2 regions of the Herminiimonas sp. GW821-FHT09C12 genome follow, and region 2 is predicted to be linked to the other one. Evidence: predicted binding sites of a transcription regulator. Region 2 holds the regulator's gene; the other holds the start of a gene.

Region 1 (11,651 bases), 490 kb from region 2:
GATGCTTACCTTTTCCCGGCACATAGGCAATGACTTTGGCTTCGGCATCTTCATGCAATTTAACTTTGAGTAAATCATCATTGCGTTCAGCACGATACAGCGAAGCGCCACGATGCAGCATTAATCCTTCTCCCCCCTCCTTCGTCGTCACTTTCAATAACTGTTGCAAAGCGCGACGATCGTTTACCTTGAATTGCTTGACCGACTGCACCCATGGCAAAGCTAACTTGTTCACCGTGGATTGCAACACAGGCAAACGTTGATCGAAGCTTCCTGCGTGACCGGGTAGATCGAACACCATAAAACGCATTCTGCGCCAAGCGGTATCGTCAGGCACCTGACGACGTGCAGTAGAAACTGCATCAGAGAATTTGCCACGCCCTGCCCACAATTCGCCATCCAATGGCATCTTCGGCCAACCGGCAATAAACCATGCAGGCGGATGAATAAGTTCACCACCACGTGTCAGCAGTTTCTCTCCATCCCAATAAGCGCGTATGCCATCGTATTTTTCGCTCACCCAGTAATCGTTCAAATTAACGCCAGGATGATAGACATTCGCCAGCATGACAGGCGCTGGATTGCTTTGCCCTCGTGCCGATGAGAACGATGCAAGGAAGACGAAGGCAAGCACACATGTAGCTATACGCAATATCACCCTCTTTATATGAAGAGAGCCATCAAAAAAGTTACCGTAGAAAAATGTCATTGTGCGTTTGGAAGAAAACGTCATTAAGAACAGATTGCTCTGCATGATGAATATTTACTTAATATTATCGCAACAATCATTCCATGGACACTGCGCCGCTCATCCCGTTTTGAAGATAGAGGTAACATGACCCAGCCTAGGCAATAGCCACGAACACGCAGCATTGATTAGCTCACAGACTTACTCATCTTCAGCGAAGGATTAAACGTCATGAACATCGACCTCTCTGGAAAAACCGCCATCGTCACCGGCTCCACAGCCGGCATCGGTTACGCCATCGCCAAAGGTTTAGCGCAAGCCGGTGCTGAAGTCACCGTCAATGGCCGTACTGCAGCCGCTGTTCAACGCGCTGTCGCGCAATTGAAAGCTGAAGTGCCGCAAGCAGAAATTCTTGGCATCGCTGCCGATGTCGGCACTGCAGATGGTTGCGCGATCCTGGTTGAGGCACAACCCGCTACCGATATCTTGGTTAACAACGTTGGGATCTATGGCCCACAGGATTTCTTCGATATTCCAGATGAAGAATGGTCACGCTTCTTTGAGGTGAATGTCATGTCAGGCGTGCGTCTGTCCCGCGCTTATCTACCAGGCATGGTGCAGCATCAATGGGGACGTGTGATATTTCTGTCTTCAGAATCAGCCTTGAACATCCCGGCCGACATGATTCATTACGGCTTCACCAAAACATCGAATCTATCAATCTCGCGTGGCTTGGCCAAACGTGTCGCCGGCACTGGCGTTACCGTCAACGCAATACTGCCCGGCCCTACTTTGTCGGATGGCGTAGAAGCGATGCTGAAAACAGAGCAGATCGCCAGCGGAAAAACGATGGAAGAAACCGCCGCCGCTTTCGTGATGAAACATAGACCTAGCTCCATCATCCAACGCGCAGCAACCGTGGAAGAAGTGGCAAATCTGGTTGTCTATACCGCATCCATGCAAGCGTCAGCCACGACAGGCGCTGCACTCAGAGTTGATGGTGGCGTAGTCGATACATTGGCTTGATCTAATTACTTGAGCCAATAAAAATGCCACGCTGACTGAAACAATACGTTCCAATCAGCGTGGCAACAATGTCGACTTCGTACGACTTACTGCTTGATCTATTGCTTGGCTGCTAGTGCCACATCTTCTTTAGCCGGTATCGGTTCCCAACCACCACCCAACGCACGTATCAACCCAACCGACGCCACTGCACGCTGACCTGCGCTGCGTACGCGTGAACGCTGCGACGACAGATTAGAGCGTTGTGCATCGATTACTTCAAAGTAACTGGCTGAACCGTTGCGATAACGTGAGTCTGCCAGGCGTGCGGCAAGTTGTGCCGATTTAATAGCTTGCTCTTCGAATACCATTTGGCGATCCAGTGTACGTAAAGCACTCAGGTTGTCCTCAACATCGCGGAAGCCAACCAGTACTTGCTGACGATAGTTGGCAACCATGCCTTCGTAGTTTGCATCTGCGCGCGCGAGATTGGATCTGTTACGTCCACCATCAAACAATGGCATCGATAACATGGTGCCAACCACAGGCCCTAACATCCAGCTACGGCTAGACCATTTGAACAGGTCACGTAATTCGTTGGACTCGTAACCGGCCGAACCGGTCAACAGCAACTTAGGAAAGAAAGCTGCCTTGGCTGCGCCAATGCGTGCACTGGATGCCGCAAGTTGACGTTGAGCCTGTGCAATATCAGGCCTGCGTTCCAGCAAATCGGATGGCAAACCGGCCGGTACGGTCACGATAGGTGCATTGAACGGCGCGACGACCAAGGTAAATTCAGCTGGCGCTTTGCCTAGCAAAATTGCCAAGGCGTGATCGCTGCGTGCACGTTCACGGTTTACGCCTTCCAGTTCGGCGCTGGTGGTTGCCCATTCTGTTTTTGCCTGTGCCACATCCAGTTCGCTGGTGTCACCTGCATTAAAACGATGCTGTGCCAGATCCAATGCTTCTTGACGCAAAGCGATCGTTTTTTGCAGGACGTCGATTTCCGAATCAAGTGAACGTATTGTGAAGTACAGTTGCGCGACATCCGATTGCAATGCGAGCAGAACTGAACGATACGCAGCCTCCTGTCCTTCTGCATCTAGCCGTGCAGCACGGCTGGAATCAGACAGGCGACCGAACAAATCAACTTCGTACGAGAACGACACAGGTGCACGATAAGTGGTCGATGTAGTCTGCGCATTGCCAACGCGAGTTGGACCTACACCTACGTCAACCTGCACGCCGCGATCCGCATCCACCACACCGGCAGCAGCACGTGCATCCTTCACACGAGCCAAGGCCATTGCCAGATTTGGATTCGATGTAGTCGCTTCAACGATCAGGTTGCCCAGATCATTGTCTCCATAGACTTTCCACCATGCGCCGCGATCTGTATTGTCTGCTGGTGCTGCAACTTTCCATGCCCCATCCAGTTGCTCGGATTTTTCACGGTATTGCGTCGGCAAGTCGAGTTTGAGCTGATCCGGCGGCCTCGCCGTAGAGCAGCCGGCAAGTACCAGTGCTGCGACTAAAGCGGTAAGAGTTAAATTAAATTTTTTCATGATCAACCCTCGTAATTATGCTGAGTATCGATTGCGACAGGAGCCGGGTGCCCCGCATAGGCCTCGCCTTCCGGTTCCGTCTTGCGGCTGAATTTTTTCTCCAGCGTACGCAGCAACACATAGAAGATCGGCGTCAAGAACAGACCGAAGGCCGTCACACCGATCATGCCGGAGAACACCGCTACACCCATCGCATGACGCATCTCTGAACCTGCACCGGAAGAAATAATCAGCGGTACCACACCAGCAACAAATGCAATCGATGTCATCAAGATCGGACGCAAACGCAAACGTGCTGCTTCAATGGCTGCTGCATACGTCTCACGTCCCTGATGCTCCAGTTCACGAGCGAATTCCACAATCAGAATCGCGTTCTTACAGGCTAGCCCGACCAATACAATCAGACTGATCTGCGTAAAGATATTGTTGTCACCACCGGTCAGCCAGACACCAAAGATGGCAGACAGCAAGCCCATAGGCACGATCAACAAGACAGCCAACGGTAGGGCAAGACTTTCATATTGCGCAGCAAGTACGAAGAACACCAGCAACATCGCCAACGGCAAAATGATGAACAGCGTATCGCCGGCGATCTTGTCTTGATACGTGATCTCGGTCCACTCGTAGCTGATGCCGCGTGGCAGAGTTTCCGCCAACAGGCGTTCCACTACTGCTTGTGCTTGACCTGTACTGTAACCAGGAGCCGGACCACCATTCACGTCAGCAGCCGGGAAGCCGTTGTAGCGAATGAATTGATCTGGACCATAGCTTTGCGTCATTTTGAGCACTGAAGACAAAGGCACCATTTCGCCCTTGGTATTACGCGCTTTCAACAAACCGATATCTTCAGCATGGGCACGGAAAGGTGCATCTGCCTGTACCCGCACTTGGAAGGTACGACCAAATTGATTGAAGTCATTGACATACAGTGAACCCAAATAAATTTGCAAGGCATCGAATACAGCCGGTATCGACAAACCAAGTTGCTGCGCACGTGTACGATCAAGATCGGCATACAGTTGCGGTACATTGATCTGATAGCTGGAGAACATGCCGGCCAGTTCAGGCGCTTGATAGGCTTTCGCGAGGAAGGCTTTCAATGCATCGTTCAATGCTTCCTTACCGAGTGCACCACGATCTTGAATCTGCAGTTTGAAGCCGCCGATAGTACCCAGACCTTGCACCGGTGGCGGTGGGAACATCGCCGTATACGCACCTTGAATGCCAGCGAATTGCTGATTCAATTTCAATGCAATCGCACCACCGCTCAAATCTGCACTCTTGCGTTCGTTGAACGGCTTAAGCGTTGTGAACACAATGCCTGAGTTAGGACTATTCACGAAACCATTGATCGATAAACCTGGGAAAGCCACTGCCGATTCAACGCCTGGTGTTTTCATCGCGATTTCGGACATTTGACGGATCACGTCTTCTGTACGATCCAGCGAAGCGGCATCAGGTAATTGTGCAAAGCCAACCAGATACTGTTTATCCTGAGCTGGAATAAAGCCAGCCGGTACGTGATGGAACAAGAACATCGTCGCACCAATCAACACTGCATACACTGCCAGCGAAGCTGATTTACGTTTCAATACAGTGGTCACACCGGTGCCGTAATTTTGCGAACCGCGATGGAACACTTTATTAAAGCGAATGAAGAACCAGCCAAACAATCTATCGATTAACAACTGGAATTTGTCTTTAGGTGCACCGTGGCTTTTCAGCAGCAATGCTGCCAACGCTGGTGACAAGGTCAATGAGTTGAACGCCGAGATCACGGTCGAGATGGCAATCGTCAACGCAAATTGCTTAAAGAACTGCCCAGTCAAACCGCTAACGAATGCGAGTGGAATAAATACTGCCGACAAAGTCAGTGCGATCGCAACAATCGGACTGGACACTTCACGCATCGCCTTATAGGTTGCTTCACGTGCGGTCAAACCGTCTTCAATATTCCGCTCGACGTTTTCTACCACCACAATCGCATCATCGACGACGATACCGATCGCCAGCACTAACCCGAACAAACTGAGTGCGTTAATCGAGAACCCAAGTCCCATCATCACCGCAAAGGTACCAATCACCGATACCGGTACCGCCAGCAAAGGAATGATGGATGCACGCCATGTTTGCAAGAAGATGATCACAACGATCACAACCAACAGAATTGCTTCCAGCAAGGTATGAATAACCGCTTCAATCGACGAACGAACAAACTGAGTTGGATCGTAGACGATACTGTAATCAACGCCTTCCGGCATATCTTTTTTCAATGCAGCCATCGTTTTACGAACGTTGTCTGAAATTTCCAGCGCGTTAGAACCTGGCGATTGGAAGATCGGCATCGCGACCGCCGATTTGTTATCCAGCAGCGAGCGTAATGCATATTCGCTGGAACCCAATTCAACACGTGCCACATCACGCAAACGCGTGACTACGCCATCCGGCGAAGTACGAATCACGATATCGCGGAAGTCATCTTCAGTTTTGAGACGGCCTTGTGCATTGACCGACATTTGATAATCCACACCAGGGACCGATGGCGATGCACCGATTACGCCGGCAGCGACGTTCACGTTTTGCTCACGGATCGCATCAACCACATCGTTGGCGGACAAGCCACGCTCCGCTACCTTGCGTGGATCAAGCCAGATCCGCATCGAATAATCGCCGGCACCGAACAATTGGACCGAGCCGACACCAGGTAAACGCGCAATATTGTCTTTGACGTTCAGCACCGCGTAGTTACGCAAATACGTCATGTCGTAGCGATCATTTGGCGAAACCAGATGGACCACCATCGTCATGTCTGGCGAACTCTTGACCGTGGTAACCCCCAAACGCTGCACCACGTCGGGCAGACGTGGCAAGGCCTGGTTCACACGGTTTTGCACCAACTGCTGCGCTAGATCCGGCGGCGTGCCAAGTTTGAATGTGACGGTCAGTGTCATCAAACCATCGGAGGTTGCCTGCGACGCCATATACAACATGCCTTCTACGCCGTTGATCTGCTCTTCGATCGGCGTGGCGACTGTTTCCGCGATGGTTTGCGGATTGGCACCCGGGAAGTTGGCTTTGACCACGACCGATGGCGGCACGACTTCCGGATATTCAGAGATCGGCAGGTTCAACATCGAGATCAAACCACCGATCAGGATGATGGCCGATAAAACGCCGGCAAAGATGGGGCGATCGATAAAAAATCGAGAGATATTCATTTCAGTTTTTCTTCTTAAATGTGGTGAGCGGAGTCAGCTACTGTCGGGTTCCGATTTAGTTGACTGCGCTGGAAGCCGCCTGCCCTGTCGGCTTCACTGTATTTGCACTGGCGACACGTGCATCCATCTTCACGACTTCCGGTGTGACGGTGTCATTCGGACGTATGCGTTGCAAACCGTTGACGACGATGCGTTCATCTTTTTTCAAGCCGGTACGTACTACACGCAAGCCATCGACCATCGGTCCCAATGTGATTTGGCGATACACCGCCTTGTTGTCTGCACCAACTACCATCACGTATTTTTTGTCTTGATCGGTACCGACTGCTTTGTCGTCGATCAACAATGCATTCTTGGCGTTGGAATCACCGGTACGTACGCGGGCGTACATACCTGGCGTCAGGCTGCCGTTTTCGTTATCGAATACAGCGCGTACGCGTATCGTGCCGGAGCCGGTATCAACTCTGTTATCAAAAGATTTGACATGACCCTGACGTGGATAACCTTCTTCACTGGTCAGACCCATCGCAACCGGGACGCGATTCACGCCAGTGTTACCTACAGCGCCACTGCTTGAATAACGGATGTAAGTTGGTTCGTCGATTTCAAAATTGACATAAACAGGCGATACCGAAACCAGCGTCGTCAGTGTCGGTGCAGTTGGTCCTGTTGCGACCAGATTGCCTACCGTGATCTCGGCACGTGAGACGCGGCCGGCGACCGGTGCAGTGATTTCCGTATATTGCAGATTCAAGCGGGCTGTAAGTACTGCGGCGTCGGCGGCTTTCAGATTGGCATCAGCTTCATGCAATGCATTTTCACGTTGATCGAGTTCGCGTTGCGCGACCGCACGATCTTCCAGCAAGCGTTTGGTACGATCCAATTCTGTTTTTGCCAATGACAAGCGAGCTGATGCACCTGCGCGTGCTGCATCGGCACGAGCCAGTTCAGCTTTATAAGGACGTGGATCGATGGTGAACAGCAAAGCGCCCTTCTTCACTAATTGCCCATCCTGAAAATGCACAGCGTCGATAGTGCCGGAAACGCGCGGACGAATTTCAACACGCTCAACAGCTTCGACGCGACCGGAAAAATCATCCCATTCCGTTACCGAGCGCTCCAGCACATTGGCGACTGTTACGCCGACTGCTGCCGGTGCTGCAACTGGCGGTTTTTCTGCGCGACCAGTCAGAGAAATTGTCGCCGCGCCGGCGATGATGAGGATGCCCGCGGCAATCGCGACAGTACTGCGGGAAAAACGTGGTGTAGTTGATACTTTCATTTTCATTCCCTGAAATGTGATCTGCAAAAAAGATGATCTTTAAGAAATAGTGCTTGCCACTAATTGGCAAATGTTTGAGCCGATGCATGCGTAAGCATCAACATCGCGACGCAGCTCCCCCGCGGCGAGATGTCTTCAGCGCAGTTGTGAAATCGACAAAAAATGCGGATTGCCAGCCAGCATCCGCATTTAGTGGCATCATGTCGGTCTTGTGCATGACTGTTAGCGCTTTGCCGCTACCGATTGCCCAAAGTTACCAAGCGATACCGTCGCACCAGCCAATACGCCACCACCTGTCAAGGCACTGTCGTAAATCATGTCTTGCAGCGCGTCGTTATGCATCGCAGCAGACAATGCAAAGGTACTGGCAGCAATAATGGTGATTTGATAGAGACGGTTTTTCATTTGGCACACTCGCTTTTGATTACACAGATAAAAAATATTGATAGATAGAAACTGAGACAAAAACCAAAACGGCGTTTTGCCTAAAGCAACGCAATAAAAATATTTCCGATTCATGTCACTTTTATATTTCATAGCGATCGCTATGAAAGTATGATGTGACTGTATATTGCTTGTCTTAAGCTGTCAAGGTGTTTACTATCGATCGCTATGGAAATGGAAAACAAATCCGAAAAGCCGCGCAAAAAAACCGGCCGTCCCCTCTCTTTTGATAGAGAAACGGCTCTGGAGCGCGCAATGTTGGTTTTTTGGCGTTATGGCTACGAAGCTGCATCGCTGAGCGAACTGACATCTGCCATGGGCATCACACCGCCCAGCCTGTACGCTGCGTTCGGCGACAAGGAACAATTGTTTCTTGAGGCGGTAGAGCGTTATTCAACGAAAAGCTGCGATGCCCTGCAATGCCTGTTTGATGAAGCACCAACCGCGCGCGACGCCATCGAACGTTTGTTGCAAAGCAGCGCCATAGACAATACCTGCCCTAGCCATCCACCCGGCTGCCTGGTCGTCACGTCCACCACCAATTGCTCCGCCTCGGCCGAGCACGTGCAAAGCGCAATGACAGAGCGCCGCGATAATGTGGAAGTCATGATCAAGACCAGAATTGAGCAAGGTATGGCCAAAGGTGAATTGCCACCCGGCACCGATGCCAGCGCACTCGCCAGTTTTTACGCAACGGTGATACAGGGAATGTCGACGCAAGCCAGAGATACTGGTGATCGAGACAAATTACTCGCGATTGCATCTGCTGCAATGCGCGCCTGGCCTGCCGCCAAGTAAGACAGCGGACTGCTGGTTGGACTGCAAATCCCGCTATTTAAAAATTCACTGAAGGAAAATTAGAAGGAAGAGCCTGCCGTTTGCAAAAACGCACGCTCTTCTTCTGTCGTTTCACGCCCCAGAATCGCATTCCGATGCGGAAAGCGACCAAAACGCGCAACGATATCGCGATGCCGAATCGCAAATTGCACAAAGCCGGAAAAAGTTTTTTCTTGTGCAGCCGGTGCATCACGCAACAACTGCTCATATAAAGCGACTGAGCGTTCCTGATGCGTAATATTCTCGGAGTGTTCCAGCGGAAGATAAAGAAAAACGCGTTCTATAGGTCGTAACGCTTGATCGAAGCCATGATCAAGTCCCATCAGACTCCATTGCAGAGCCAGAGGATCGAAGGCAAAAGAAGTCGACAAGCCGCGATACATATTGCGCGGAAATTGATCCGTCAACAGGATCAGCGCAAGCAAACCACGCGGCGTCGCTGCCCATACATCCAACTCGCCATTCGCGGCTGCCAGAGTAGATTCTTGAAAGCGATCCCTGATCGTCTGATCAACAGTCGTATCCTTGGACCACCAAAGCTTGCCTTGCTGTTCGGCTGCTTTGGCATCGTCCTCGTCCGTACCAAACCAGAACTCAAGTATCGATGCTATCGTTTCTACCGGCATACCTGCTCCCTTACTCCAAAATCGTGTCGCTATAGTCGCATAGCTTCTACCGATCTGGAAGTCGGTGATCAGGCTTTGGTATTGATGTTTTGGCCGATATTCGCAGGTAAATTCACTTTCGGGATTGCATCGATCAAAGTCGTCGCCATTGCACTCTGAATGTCCATCGCCTTCTTGAACACGGTCAGAGACACGTCGCTATTCGTGCGCTGCTGTGCCATGCTGGTCGCCAAACTTGCAATATTGCTTACGTCCATATTCGCCTCAAATCAATACGCCGGGAATGACGCTTCATCTATCTTATCGGCACATCTGCGAAATTCTTTACACGTATCGCACTTGATTGATGAGATTTCTTAATCCACCAAATATGCTGGTAATTGCTTGAGTTTATGTGCTCACCGCCGTTAAAAGGTTATGGCGTCTTGCCTGATTCATGAGAGTAGTTTTATGCGTATACAAAATGTAAAGATTTCCAGTCGTCTGATTCTGTTAAGTACTTTTTTGATTCTAGGATCAGTAGCTCTGGGCTTGACAGGCTGGAGTACTCTCAACAGAACCAATGCGCTCATGACGTTGACGCTTGAACAAGCTTCTAACGTCGAACATGCCGTCGACACGGCCAGAAAAGCACAAGTCGACTTCAAGATTCAAATTCAAGAATGGAAAAACATTCTGCTGCGTGGTCACGATATTGATGCATTCACTAAATACAAAGCAGCGTTCATTGAACAAGGTAAAGAGACGCACGAAGGTTTGAATAAACTGAGCGGCGTACTCAGTAAACTCCAGCTCAGCACAGCACTGGTAGATGAAGCAAATACAGCATTGGTTAAGTTGGAAAAAAATTATCTTGAAGCACTGACGCAGTACGACCATGCAAAGCAAACGAGTGCACAAGATGTCGATGCATTGGTAAAAGGTTTGGATCGCGAGCCTACGCAAAAAATCGATCAAATTGTCACCTTCGTCAGTGAAGGCTCTGCAAAAATTCGTGAACAAAATCGCATCACTGCACAGGATCAAAATGATCTTGCGACGAAAACAATTTTACTCGCACTGACAATATTGACCGTTGTTGGAGCCACCCTCACCTATTGGATTATCACTAGCGTCACACGCCCTTTGAACGACGCGATTGATATTGCCCGCACAGTTGCATCAGGCGATCTCACGACACAGATAAACGTCACATCCAAGGATGAAACTGGCCAGCTCCTTCATGCCTTGAAAGACATGAATGAAAATCTCATGCGCATCGTGACGAAAGTTCGCAATGGTACGGATGCAATTGCGACGGGTTCAAATCAAATTGCGGCGGGCAATCTCGATTTATCTGCCCGCACAGAACAGCAAGCCAGCGCGCTTGAAGAGACTGCATCTTCGATGGAAGAAATCACCTCTACTGTCAAACAAAATGCAGATAACGCCAAGCAGGCCAACCAATTGGCAGCAAACGCCTCAGACATCGCAATCAGAGGTGGTGAAGTCGTATCTCAGGTCGTATTGACGATGGGGGCGATCAACGATGCATCGAAAAGAATCGTCGACATTATCAGCGTCATCGACGGCATTGCATTCCAGACCAATATCCTTGCCTTGAATGCTGCAGTTGAAGCAGCCAGAGCTGGGGAAGAAGGACGTGGCTTTGCAGTAGTTGCAGCAGAAGTACGCAATCTCGCACAACGCTCTGCATCTGCAGCAAAAGAAATCAAAGCCTTGATAGGAGATTCAGTGGAAAGAGTCGATACCGGTGGGAAACTGGTCGAACAAGCAGGCACGACTATGGATGAAATCGTTAACAGCGTAAAACGCGTGACCGACATCATGGCGGAAATTACAGTGGCCAGCGAGGAACAAAGCGCAGGAATTGAACAGGTCAATCAAGCCATCAGCCAAATGGACGAAGTAACGCAACAAAATGCTGCCTTGGTAGAAGAAGCAGCCGCTGCCGCTACGTCATTGCAAAATCAGGCGGAGCACTTA
Region 2 (11,651 bases):
GGGATTTAGAAAATCGAATTTAAAGGGTAACAAACCTAAAAATCAAGGCATAAAACCTAACTGGCAATACTTAGTCTTCCGGCGTTACCGGCACTTCAGTCACCACATCCGGCATGCCTGAGAGAATCATTAACTGCACCCGGCGATTGCGCAAGCGGCCTTCCGGTGTCTCGTTGGTGTCTACCGGCAGATTGGCGCCGTGTCCCATGGCCACCATGCGTTTTTCATCGACACCGCTGTCAATGAAAAGTCGTACGACGCTGCTGGCGCGCACCGCTGACAATTCCCAGTTGGATGGGAACGCTGAGTTGTTAATAGGTGTGTTATCAGTGTGGCCTTCCACCTGAATATCGTTGTCGACCTTTTTCAATACTTGTGCGACGGCACGCAAGGCGGCATCCGATTGCGCATTCAACTTCGCTTCACCTGGCGCGAATAAAACGCTCGCATTAATTTCTACGCTGACGCCGCGATTGGTTTGCGTGACACGCACCTTGCCTTGGCTAATCAGCGGCGCCATTGCTTTGAGGATATCGCGCGCAATATTGGTCATCCGTGCTTTTTCACGTTTGACGATAGCGTCATTGGCACGTTGTGCTGCCGATGATGGTGCGGGAATCGGCAACGACATGATCGCCGTGTTCGATTCGGCCGGGTCTTTCAAGACTGGCGCTTTGGCGGTGACACCACCGAAGGCGATGCCCAGGGAGTTGGAGAGAATGCGATACTTGCCTTCGTTAACAGAAGAGATCGCATACATGACGACGAAGAAGGCGAACAAGAGTGTGATGAAGTCGGCATAGGACACCAGCCAACGCTCATGGTTTTCATGTTCTTCTTCGTGTTTTCTACGTGCCATGGTTGATCAATCTGCAGATGCTGTAAGCAAAACTACCGTTACATCAAATAGATATTCATGCGCTCTTCGATCAAGCGCGGATTGTCACCTGCAGCAATACCGGCAAATGCATCAGCCAACATTTCGCGTTTGAAGATATCGCGACTGACCAGAGCTTTGAGCTTGCTGGAGATAGGCAAGAAAACCAGATTGGCAAAGCCAACACCATAAATCGTCGCCACAAATGCGACGGCAATCCCACTGCCGAGGCGGCTTGGATCTGATAAGTTTTCCATCACGTGTATCAGGCCGAGAACAGCGCCCAAAATTCCGATAGTCGGCGCGTAGCCGCCTGCTGCTTCCCATATCTTGATTGCCAAACGCTGACGCGTTTCGTAAGCGCCGATTTCCATATCCAGCACTTCACGCAATTTATTTGGATCAACGCCATCAACGATCAAACGCAAACCGTGCGCGATAAATGGATCGTTAACATCCTTGATGACGCGCTCCAAACTAAGCAATCCTTCGCGACGTGCGATCACACTCCAACTGGTAATGTCGCTGATCAAAGCTTGATAGTCATCATCCTTCGGCACAAAAACCAAACCCGCCATTTTTACGCCTTGCGCAAAATTGCGCCAACCGCTTTGCAGAAGGACCGCACCTATAGTGCCAACGATGACAATGATGAACGCGGCAGGCTGCACCAGCGAACCCAGCCCTCCTCCTTCGAGCATTTGCCCAACGAGGATGCCACCGAGCGCCAGCGCGATACCAATTAAGCTACCCCAGTCCACGCTTTCTCCCTTAAGTTTGCACGCATCCTGGCGATAGCCTGGCTATGCAATTGCGATACGCGTGATTCGGTCACGCCCATAACGGCACCGATTTCCTTCAGATTCATTTCCTGCTCGTAGTACAAACCCATGAGGATTTTTTCGCGTTCCGGCAGCGCATGAATTGCTTCAATAACTGCAGCACGAAAACCGGTATTCATCAAATTCTGCAGTGGGTCCGGCGACTCATCTGTGCAATAACGATCGAGGAAATGTTCGTTGTCTTCGCTATCGTGGAAATCTTCGTAATACACCAGTTGATGACCGCCGCCATCACTCAACAAATCCTGATAATCAGCCAGTGACAATTTGAGTTGCTTCGCAACTTCGCTCTCGTTCGGCGCACGTCCCAGACGTTGCTGCAAGGTGTTCATTGCCACCTCGATCTTGCGCATGTTTTGACGCATGCTGCGCGGCATCCAGTCACTGCTACGCAACTCATCCAGCATCGCGCCGCGTATACGTTGTACGGCATAGGTTTCGAATTGCGCGCCATGTGTTTCTTCGTAGCGGCTAACAGCATCCAGCAAGCCGATCATGCCGGCTTGAATCAAATCATCCACTTCCACGCTAGGCGGCAACTTGGCTTTCATCTGATGCGCTAGTTTTTTAACCAGGGGCGCATGTTCTCCTACGAGATGATCTTTGTCTGATTTTCCAGCCGCGGTATACATAGGTGATTCAGGCTCCGAACTTGGCGCCATGGGCGGATAAGGTAAAACGTTCTGCAAGACGTCTGAAAGCAACCGATGCACCAGCCATCGGGAAGGCCTCTATCACCGCACGACCAAGACGCGCCGCGCGTGTCGTTTGCTCATCTTGTGGCACAGAGCCTATCGAATGCAATTCCACTGCCAGATAACGGCTGGCAGCTTGTGCCATGTTTTGATAAACAAGCGCTGCTTCCTGCTCGTCTGCTCCAGTCACCAGAATGCTGAACGGACGACGGCCTAATTGCGCATTCAATCGTTTGATCAATGCATAGGCGTTTTTGATCGATGCCGCATCGGGAGAAACTTGCACGACGATATCGCCGTTCGCCATCGCAGGAACAGGTAAATTGCCGTCTTCATCCAGTTCGGCATCAACCATCAGCACGTCAGATTGCGATGCCAGCACGCCAAATGCATTCGACAAACGGCGCAGTTGATTCGCATCACGTGTTGCGGCATGGAGTGAACCACGCGTCAGCGATGCCAGACCGAAGCCTTGTGGCATGGCTTGCACGACTTGATTCAGCGCGCGCTCCTGGCGCGCAACGTCCAGCAAGGTTGCTTGTACTTCTGCCCCCATGCGATGCGTGATGCCATTTGTGGAGACGCAAGCATCCAACAGCACGACATCACTGCCGCTCGATGCAAGCGAGGCGCTCAGATTGACCAGCATCGCGCTTTTTTCTGCCGCTGAAGTGGCTGACAAAAAAGTGAAAATGCGCGGCTTTGGTCCGGCGAGCAGTCGCCGCAGACCTTCTGCCTGATCACATTTAAAACTACCCAAGAATCACCTCACGCAAGCTCTTATCGTTCATCGAACGTGCCGTATTTGCCATCACCAAAGGTATCTCCGCATCACTGAACTGGAACGGCGCTGTTTCGCGCTTGAGTTTAAATGCACGTTCAACCAGATATTGCTGATTGGCGACGTGCAGATCTTCCGGTACGCGTTGACCGTTCGCGACGTAGTATAAGTTCAATTTCTGCCGTATGACTATATCTAGTGCACTACCAATGGTTGCAGCTTCATCCATTTTGGTCAATATGCAACCTGCGAGGCCATTGCCCATGTAAGAACGCACTACTTCATTGAGCGTTTCACCGGTTGAAGTCGCATTCAGGCACAACAGACGTTTGACCTGACTACCAGCACCGGACAACATTGCGATCTGATCTGCGACCATTTGATCGCGCTGGCTAACGCCAACGGTATCGATCAAGACAGTATGCTTGCCTTTCAACTCATCCAGCGCAATGCGCAGGTCAGCTTCATCCTTGACCGAATGCACCATGACACCGAGGATTTTGCCGTAGATGCGCAATTGCTCGTAACCGCCGATACGATAGCCGTCGGTCGTAATCAAGGCAAGCTTGCCAGGACCGTGACGCATAACGCAACGCGCAGCTAATTTTGCCGTGGTTGTCGTTTTACCTACACCGGTCGGGCCAACCAATGCGTAGACGCCACCTTTTTCAAGGATCTCGTTTTCATCACCGATGGTGGTCAGGTTGCGGGTCAATATCGACTTGATCCATTCCATCCCGCTTTGATTGCTAGAACCTGCCGGCAAACGCTCAATCAGATAGCGCGCCAGGCTGGCGCTGAATCCGGCAGCCAGCATCTCACGCAACACTGTGGATTTGACCGGTTCACGCTTGTGCTGGCCGTTCCATGCGATTTCAGTCAATTGCATTTCCAGCATGCCGCGCATCGAACGGATTTCGTTCATCACATCGTTCAGCTCGGCGCTATTGATTTCTGTCGTATCTGCTTGGCTGGCGACATTGGATGTAATTGCCAAAGTGGGTGTATGACCTAACTTGTGCTGCGGTGCCAATGCGGCAAACGTAGATTCAGAAAGTGCTGTTTTTTCGATAACAGGCTCGGAAAGCGAAGCCATGTCTTCACCGGCCAGCGCCAGAATTTCGACACCATCATCCACCGCACGATTGGAAAGGATGACCGCATCTGGTCCGAGTGCTTCACGCACCAAACTCCATGCGCCTCGCGACGTGCTTGCTGTAAATTTTCTAACGTTCATACCTGACCTCCAACTAAGCTAGTTACTCTGATTGTTTTTGAATCCGGGACTTCTGCATGCGACAGCACTTTGAGCTGCGGCAAGGCACGACGCAGGAAGCGCGCCAGCAATGCGCGCAATTGCGCTGGCACCAGCAGTACCGGTGTTAATCCTAATGATTCCTGTTGGCGCGTCGCGGCTTCTGCCTGCGCAGCTATCGTGTCAGCCAAGCCTGGCTCGATGCCGGCGCCTTCGGATCCGCTTGCTTGCAAGGCTTGTGTCAGCAAACGTTCAAGGCGGTTGTCCAATGTCATGACTGACAATTCGTTCGTCGATGGGAACAATTGCTGCACGATGGCACGACCCAATGCCACACGCACCAATGCGGTCAATTCATTCACGTCTTGTGTGTAAGGAGCATGCTCGGACAAGGTTTCGATAATGGTGTGCATATCGCGGATATGGACGCCTTCGATTAACAGGTTTTGCAATACTTTTTGCAGAGTCGAAAGTGGAATCACCTTAGGCACCAAATCTTCTGCCAACTTCGGCGATTCCTTGGCCAAGTGATCGAGCAATTGCTGCACTTCCTGACGACCTAGCAATTCAGCAGCATGCGTTGTGATCAAGTGATTCAAATGGGTCGCTACGACAGTACCGGCATCGACGACGGTGTAACCCATGCCTTGCGCTTGTTCACGCATGTTGGAATCGATCCAGGTTGCTGGTAAGCCGAAGGCTGGATCGCTGGTTGTTGGTCCAGGCAAAGTGCCGCTGACCATGCCTGGATTGATTGCCAAGAACTGACCCGCCAGTGCTTCGCCGCTACCAACTTCCACACCTTTGAGCGTGATGCGATAAGCAGATGGCTTCAATTCCAGGTTATCGCGGATATGTACGGGCGGCGACAGGAAGCCGACTTCCTGTGCGAATTTTTTGCGTATGCCTTTGATCCGACGCAGCAGTTCCCCACTTTGTGATTTATCGACCAAAGGAATCAGGCGATAGCCGACTTCCAATCCCAAGGTATCGACTTGCACAATATCTTGCCAGCTCGCTTCTTCAACTTCCGGCGCCGCTGGTGGTGCAGTCACTTCAGGTTCGACTTGCGGGGCTTTCAATGCACGTTGCGAAATCATGTATGCCGCACCGGCCATGATGCTGGCGAGGAAAAGGAAAGAAACGTGTGGCATGCCAGGAATCAAGCCCATGCCGCCAATGATCGCAGCGGTGATATACAGCACTTGTGGCTTGGCAAACAACTGCCCTACCAATTGACCGCCAATATCTTGCTCACTGGCCACGCGTGAAACGACGATACCTGCAGCAGTGGAAATAATCAGCGAAGGAATCTGCGCAACCAAGCCATCACCAATTGCCAGCAAGGTATAGTTTTCCAGCGCAGCGGAAAAACCCATATCGTGTTGCACCATACCGACGATCAGACCGCCGACAATATTGATCACCGTGACGATAATGCCGGCGATCGCATCGCCGCGCACATATTTACTTGCACCGTCCATCGCGCCGTAGAACTCGGCTTCTTGTGCAACTTGCGTACGACGCAGACGTGCATCCTGTTCACCGATCAAGCCAGCATTCAAGTCGGCATCAATCGCCATCTGCTTACCCGGCATCGCATCCAATGCGAAACGTGCACCCACCTCAGCGATACGGCCCGCACCTTTGGTCACAACCGTAAAGTTGATGATGGTCAAAATCACGAACACCACGATACCAACAGTGTAGTTACCACCAATCAGAAAATGGCCGAAGGCCTCAATCACTTTACCTGCGGCATCCGGACCGTTATGGCCATCCGTCAGCACCACGCGTGTAGATGCCACGTTCAAGGACAGACGCAACATGGTGCTGACCAAGAGCACCGTCGGGAACACCATGAAATCGAGTGGCTTGACCGTGTACAAAGCGGTCAACAATACGATGATGGATAGCGCAATATTGAAGCTGAAGAAAATATCGAGCACGATGGCCGGCAGCGGCAGCACCATCATCGACAACATCATGATGATGATCAGCGGTGCGGCGATGGCTCTCGAACCTTCGCCGGTCATCCAGGCGGGTAATTTCAGGCTATTCATTGTGGCAGGCCATTCGTATCTGCATCTTCTGCAGCAGGGTTAAGGGGATCCATCTCTGGCGGGACATCGAGATCGTCCGGTTTAACCGGACGTGCGCCACCGCTCTTGCTGTATGCGCGCAACTGGAATACATAAGCCAATACTTCGGCCACAGCGATATAGAGTTTTTCAGGGATTTCATCGCCCAATTCGGCATGACGGAACAGCGCACGCGCCAGTGGTGGTGCTTCCAGCAGCACCACATTGTTTTCCATTGCCAGTTCACGGATCTTGGCGGCGACTTCATCTGCACCTTTGGCGACGACCTTCGGTGCGCGCATGCCGTTTTCGGAATATTTCAATGCGACTGCATAGTGCGTCGGATTGGTCACGACGACGTCTGCGGTTGGTACTTCGGACATCATGCGGCGGCGTGCCATCTCGCGTTGTTGCTGGCGTATCTTCGCCTTGATTTCCGGATTACCTTCAGATTCCTTGGATTCCTGACGGACGTCCTGACGCGACATCATCAATTTCTTCGCGTGCTGCCACATTTGATATGGCGCATCGATCATCGCAATAATGACCAAGCCACTCGCAATAAAGATAAAACTGACGACCAGCAAATGGCCCAAATGTTCGGTGCCTGACTTCAACGGTTCCACGCTCAGCGCCAGCACCGCATCAAATTCATAACGGATTACCATCCAAGCGATCCAGCCGATCAGAATGGTTTTGGCAATTGCCTTACCCAACTCCACCGCTGAGCGACTGGAAACCATATTGCCCAAGCCCTTCATCGGGTTCATACGGCCAAAATTAGGTTGCAAGGCTTGTGCACTGAACAACCATCCGCCTATCAACGCTGGTGATGCCAATGCCACCACAATCAGGATTAATGCCGCAGGTGCAAACGCGATCAGCAAATCGATAATGCTGGCGGCGGCATGCGCCAGCAACAACTCCATATCGAAGGCCATCTCGCGATCAAAAGAAAGACCAGACGCCAGCGTGGCGTTCAGTTGAGCGATCATGCGGCCACCGGTGATCCAGAAAGCAGCGCCCGCAGCCAGTAACAGCGTACAGGTCGCCAACTCGCGCGAACGCGGCACATCACCCTGCTCCCGCGCTTGCTCCAGCTTGCGCGGTGACGCGGGTTCAGTCTTTTCGAGATCACTTTCTTCAGCCAAAGCCGACTCCTGAGGTACTCCCGCTGGCATTCAACATGACGCCATACGGACCTATGAGTGGATTATTGGCTAGAAAGCCTTAAGGTGATCGAGGGAATAGGATGGGAAAGATCCCGCTTTTTAAGTCGTGCTAAGCGGGAAATTGAAGGGAAAACTAAATCTTGATGGCTTGCGCCCAGGCCAGTGCGGCCAAATGCGCCTCATTGACCTGACGCGAACTGATGAAAAGAGAGTCAGCCAACGCTGCAATATCGCCATTATTCGGCTCGCATGCCTCGGCAAGTGCCAAGAATGGACCGTACATGCCATCACGCGTCAGCAATGCCTGTGCTACCGGTTCCGAGAGCTGAATTTTACTCAATACCTCTTCCATCGGAATACCCAGCAAACGATCCAGCAGGGAAAACATACCGACCACGAACAGGTTTTCAGCCTCATGTTTGGGCAAAATGCCATGCCCGGCCAATTCTGCAAAGCGACCACGCACAATCGCCGTCTGCATCAGCACGGCCGAATGGCTATGCGTACTTGCCGTGGCCAGCAACAAAGACAACCAGCGATACAAAGGCGAATAACCAAGCATCGTCACGGCATGACGCAGGGATTGGATTTCCGCCCCCAAACCGTAACCGACGTTGTTGATGTAACGGAATAACTTGTATGACAGAGCAGCATCGCGCTTCAGCACTTCTTCCAGCTCGCGAATATCGGCATTTTGCCGCACCATTTCCATCAACTGGACAATGATGAGCTGTGCTGAATTCAATCCCTTTTTCTCAGCATTTGGGCGCTGTGTCAGGTATAGATTGCCTATGAACGCATACAGTCCGTTTGCGACACAATGATCGTATTCACGCCAATCAGCGATCTGACGCGCGACCAATTTGACACCGGCAGATTTCAAACCGCTCTGCTCGATTACTTTTGCATCAACACTATCACGACTGAAGTGCCCCTCAACATGACTGACGACTTGCAAGAGCTGGCTGTTATGCGGCAAAGTATCTGCATCACGCAGCGAAATTCCATAACCTTGCTGTCGCAAGTCACTCACTACTCTGAGCGTTTCTTTATCCGCCAGATCGGCTGAGGTCAGGCGAAATACTGTATTTTTTGCAGGCAGTTTCTTTGCTACATCAGAAGCAATCAAAGCCGGCGTCGCTTCAAAAAACAGCACGCTGTCATTCAGCAACCAATTTGATTCTTTGTCGTGCAATTGCGTAGCGACAAAGGTCACCAGCTCCAGCAAATCCTCATCGCTGGCCATGCCGCCATCTTGTTCATTGCTTTGCCACGACAGCTCGTATCCAAGGATCTGCTGTGTTGCATTCAGCAACGGCTCACGCACGATGAATTTCATTTCAGACATAGGAAATAAGCGGAAAGTACAACGGAAGTCGGAATGACAAACGGCGGCGCATCAATGGATTAGAAACCCAGGCTTTCAAGCAAGTCGTCGACCTGTTCCTGACCAGCAACCACATCATTACCGACTGGATTGATTTGCGGCCCGTTCAGCAAGCCAGTATCGACTTCTTTCTTCTTCTCAGGCGGAGCGTAATCGACCAGTAATTGCAGCAACTGCTGCTCCAAGCCATGCGCCAGCTCGGTAACTTTCTTGATGACCTGCCCGGTCAAATCCTGAAAGTCCTGCGCCATCATGATGTTCATCAGATGCTGTCTGGTTTCTGTCGTCGCACTTTGTGTGGCATTCAGATGAGCTATGGTCTGTTCTGCCAAGGCGCGATATTTTTCTTCAGAAAAGTCGCCTTGCAAGGCTTGCTGCCATTCGGTAGACATTGCGGCGGCATCAGATTGAATGCGCTCTTGCAAAGGACCAGCTGCCTCAGTCGCATTCAAGACACGTTGTGCAGCCTGCTCTGTCATGCGTGCAACGTAATCGAGGCGATCACGTGCATCAGGGATATCGTGCGAAGCACGTTCTATCAATTGATCGAAACCCAAGCCGCGCAGACTCTCATGCAGCGCGCGGGTCATGTGACCAACGCGCGACAGCACTTCGTCGTTCGCCAAATTTGCGTGATCTGTTTCGGATACCGTCTGTGCAGATGAGGCGCCGCTCAACTCAGGCTCCGGCTGCAGCCAGTTTTTCGAAAATCTTCGCGAGTTTTTCGTCCAGTGTCGCAGCGGTAAATGGCTTGACCACATAACCATTTGCGCCGGCTTGTGCTGCCGCAATGATGTTTTCTTTTTTCGCTTCTGCCGTGACCATCAACACTGGTAATTTGGAAAGTGCTGGATCGGCACGAATATGTTGCAACATCGTCAAACCATCCATATTCGGCATGTTCCAGTCGGACACGACGAAGTCGAATTGTTCGCTACGCAATTTCGCGAGGGCCATTGCGCCATCTTCGGCTTCATCGACGTTCGTATAGCCCAGTTCCTTCAAGAGGTTGCGAACAATGCGACGCATTGTTGAAAAATCATCAACAACTAAAAATTTGGTATTTGGGCCTGCCATGAATTACTCCATTAATTCTTTAAATCGTCATCGATCCTGATAAGGAATCGAACATGGTCTAACGCATCGTCTCATTTTGATGCATCGCTATTATGCACCGAGGATACAAGCAAATCGGAAGAAACCAACACTAGCTGTATCAAAAAACCACTTAGACGCGCAATGCGCGGCTGCTATGCGTCGCCAGATGACCCAAAACCATTCCTGGCAGTGCATTTAAAGGGCCAACTTCATGCGTCGCACCGACCGCAATCGCTTCACGCGGCATACCGAATACTACGCATGACGCCTCATCTTGCGCGAAGTTATAAGCACCGGCATTCTTCATTTCGAGCATACCCAATGCGCCATCTTTACCCATCCCTGTCAGAATTACACCGACAGCATTCTTGCCTGCATGCACTGCAGCAGAATGAAACAACACATCGACCGATGGACGATGACGATTGACCGGCGGGCCTTGATCAAGTTGCGTGACATAGTTGGCACCACTGCGCACCAACTGCAAATGCGAATGACCAGGAGCCAGATAGGCATGGCCAGGCAAAATCCGTTCGCCGCCTTCCGATTCCTTCACACCGATTTTGCACAAGCTATCCAGACGTTGCGCAAACGATTTGGTAAATCCAGCCGGCATGTGTTGTGTAATCAGAATGCCAGGGCAATCAGATGGCATCTGCATCAGGAAATCCTTGATCGCTTCGGTGCCACCGGTAGATGCACCGATGATGATCAGTTTCTCACTACTGGTAAGCGGATTACGTATCAATGGTAAAACGCCATCGCCAGTTTGCTTGTTCGGATCGTGCGGCACGATAGGTCGTGACTTGATGCGCGCTTTCGATGCTGCACGAATTTTGTCGGCGATCATCTCGGTATATTCAAGCATGCCGCTCTGAATCGACATCTTCGGCTTGGTCACAAAATCAACCGCGCCCAACTCAAGTGCACGCAAGGTAATTTCCGAACCGCGTTCGGTCAGCGAAGACACCATCACCACCGGCATCGGACGCAAACGCATCAATTTTTCCAAGAAGTCCAAGCCGTCCATACGCGGCATTTCAACGTCCAGCGTTAATACATCAGGATTTGTTTGCTTGATCAAATCGCGCGCGACAATCGGATCTGGCGCCACACCGACAACTTCCATATCCGGCTGGCTATTGATGATCTCCTTCATCACGCTGCGTATCAGCGCTGAATCATCCACGATCAATACTTTAATTTTCATGAGGCTGCCTTGGTATAGCGTTTTTTATAGATATATTTATTTGCATCAAGAAAAGAGTTCCACGTCTCCGCTGACACTGCCAGACTGTAGACGATTCGCATAATCCTGTTCGCGATTGACCAATGTATTGTTGTTCAACTGCCTGAGTTTTTTGACCAATACTTTGCCCGTACGCGGGAAGTAATACACCTTGCGTGGATGTATGTCATTCAAGTCTTCTGCAACGATACGAATGTTTTCTATCTTCAGAAAA

What was found. Region 2 encodes FliA, which starts transcription of late flagellar genes. Its sites were predicted from a motif close to CTAAAGTTTNNNNNNNNNNNGCCGNTA; they were not measured.
Region 1: AC07N2_RS13320 (YjfB family protein) is a predicted target of FliA. The motif match lies at 9,967-9,993, and genes of this name have one in related genera.

Annotation. Positions count from the first base shown of each region.
Region 1 covers NZ_JBWKPC010000002.1:717,443-729,093, reverse strand. Annotated here, with positions in the region: gene AC07N2_RS13360 (DNA ligase) at 1-655, opposite strand, end outside; gene AC07N2_RS13355 (SDR family NAD(P)-dependent oxidoreductase) at 920-1,714, shown strand; gene AC07N2_RS13350 (efflux transporter outer membrane subunit) at 1,813-3,258, opposite strand; gene AC07N2_RS13345 (efflux RND transporter permease subunit) at 3,261-6,476, opposite strand; gene AC07N2_RS13340 (efflux RND transporter periplasmic adaptor subunit) at 6,532-7,758, opposite strand; gene AC07N2_RS13335 (hypothetical protein) at 7,981-8,163, opposite strand; gene AC07N2_RS13330 (TetR/AcrR family transcriptional regulator) at 8,377-9,000, shown strand; gene AC07N2_RS13325 (DUF924 family protein) at 9,060-9,665, opposite strand; gene AC07N2_RS13320 (YjfB family protein) at 9,734-9,922, opposite strand; gene AC07N2_RS13315 (methyl-accepting chemotaxis protein) at 10,236-11,651, shown strand, end outside.
Region 2 covers NZ_JBWKPC010000002.1:1,210,318-1,221,968, forward strand. Annotated here, with positions in the region: gene motD (flagellar motor protein MotD) at 71-859, opposite strand; gene AC07N2_RS15485 (flagellar motor protein) at 898-1,638, opposite strand; gene AC07N2_RS15490 (RNA polymerase sigma factor FliA) at 1,620-2,351, opposite strand; gene AC07N2_RS15495 (MinD/ParA family ATP-binding protein) at 2,359-3,174, opposite strand; gene flhF (flagellar biosynthesis GTPase FlhF) at 3,167-4,432, opposite strand; gene flhA (flagellar biosynthesis protein FlhA) at 4,429-6,513, opposite strand; gene flhB (flagellar biosynthesis protein FlhB) at 6,510-7,682, opposite strand; gene AC07N2_RS15515 (EAL and HDOD domain-containing protein) at 7,837-9,051, opposite strand; gene cheZ (protein phosphatase CheZ) at 9,111-9,767, opposite strand; gene cheY (chemotaxis response regulator CheY) at 9,769-10,167, opposite strand; gene AC07N2_RS15530 (protein-glutamate methylesterase/protein-glutamine glutaminase) at 10,319-11,398, opposite strand; gene cheD (chemoreceptor glutamine deamidase CheD) at 11,444-11,651, opposite strand, start outside.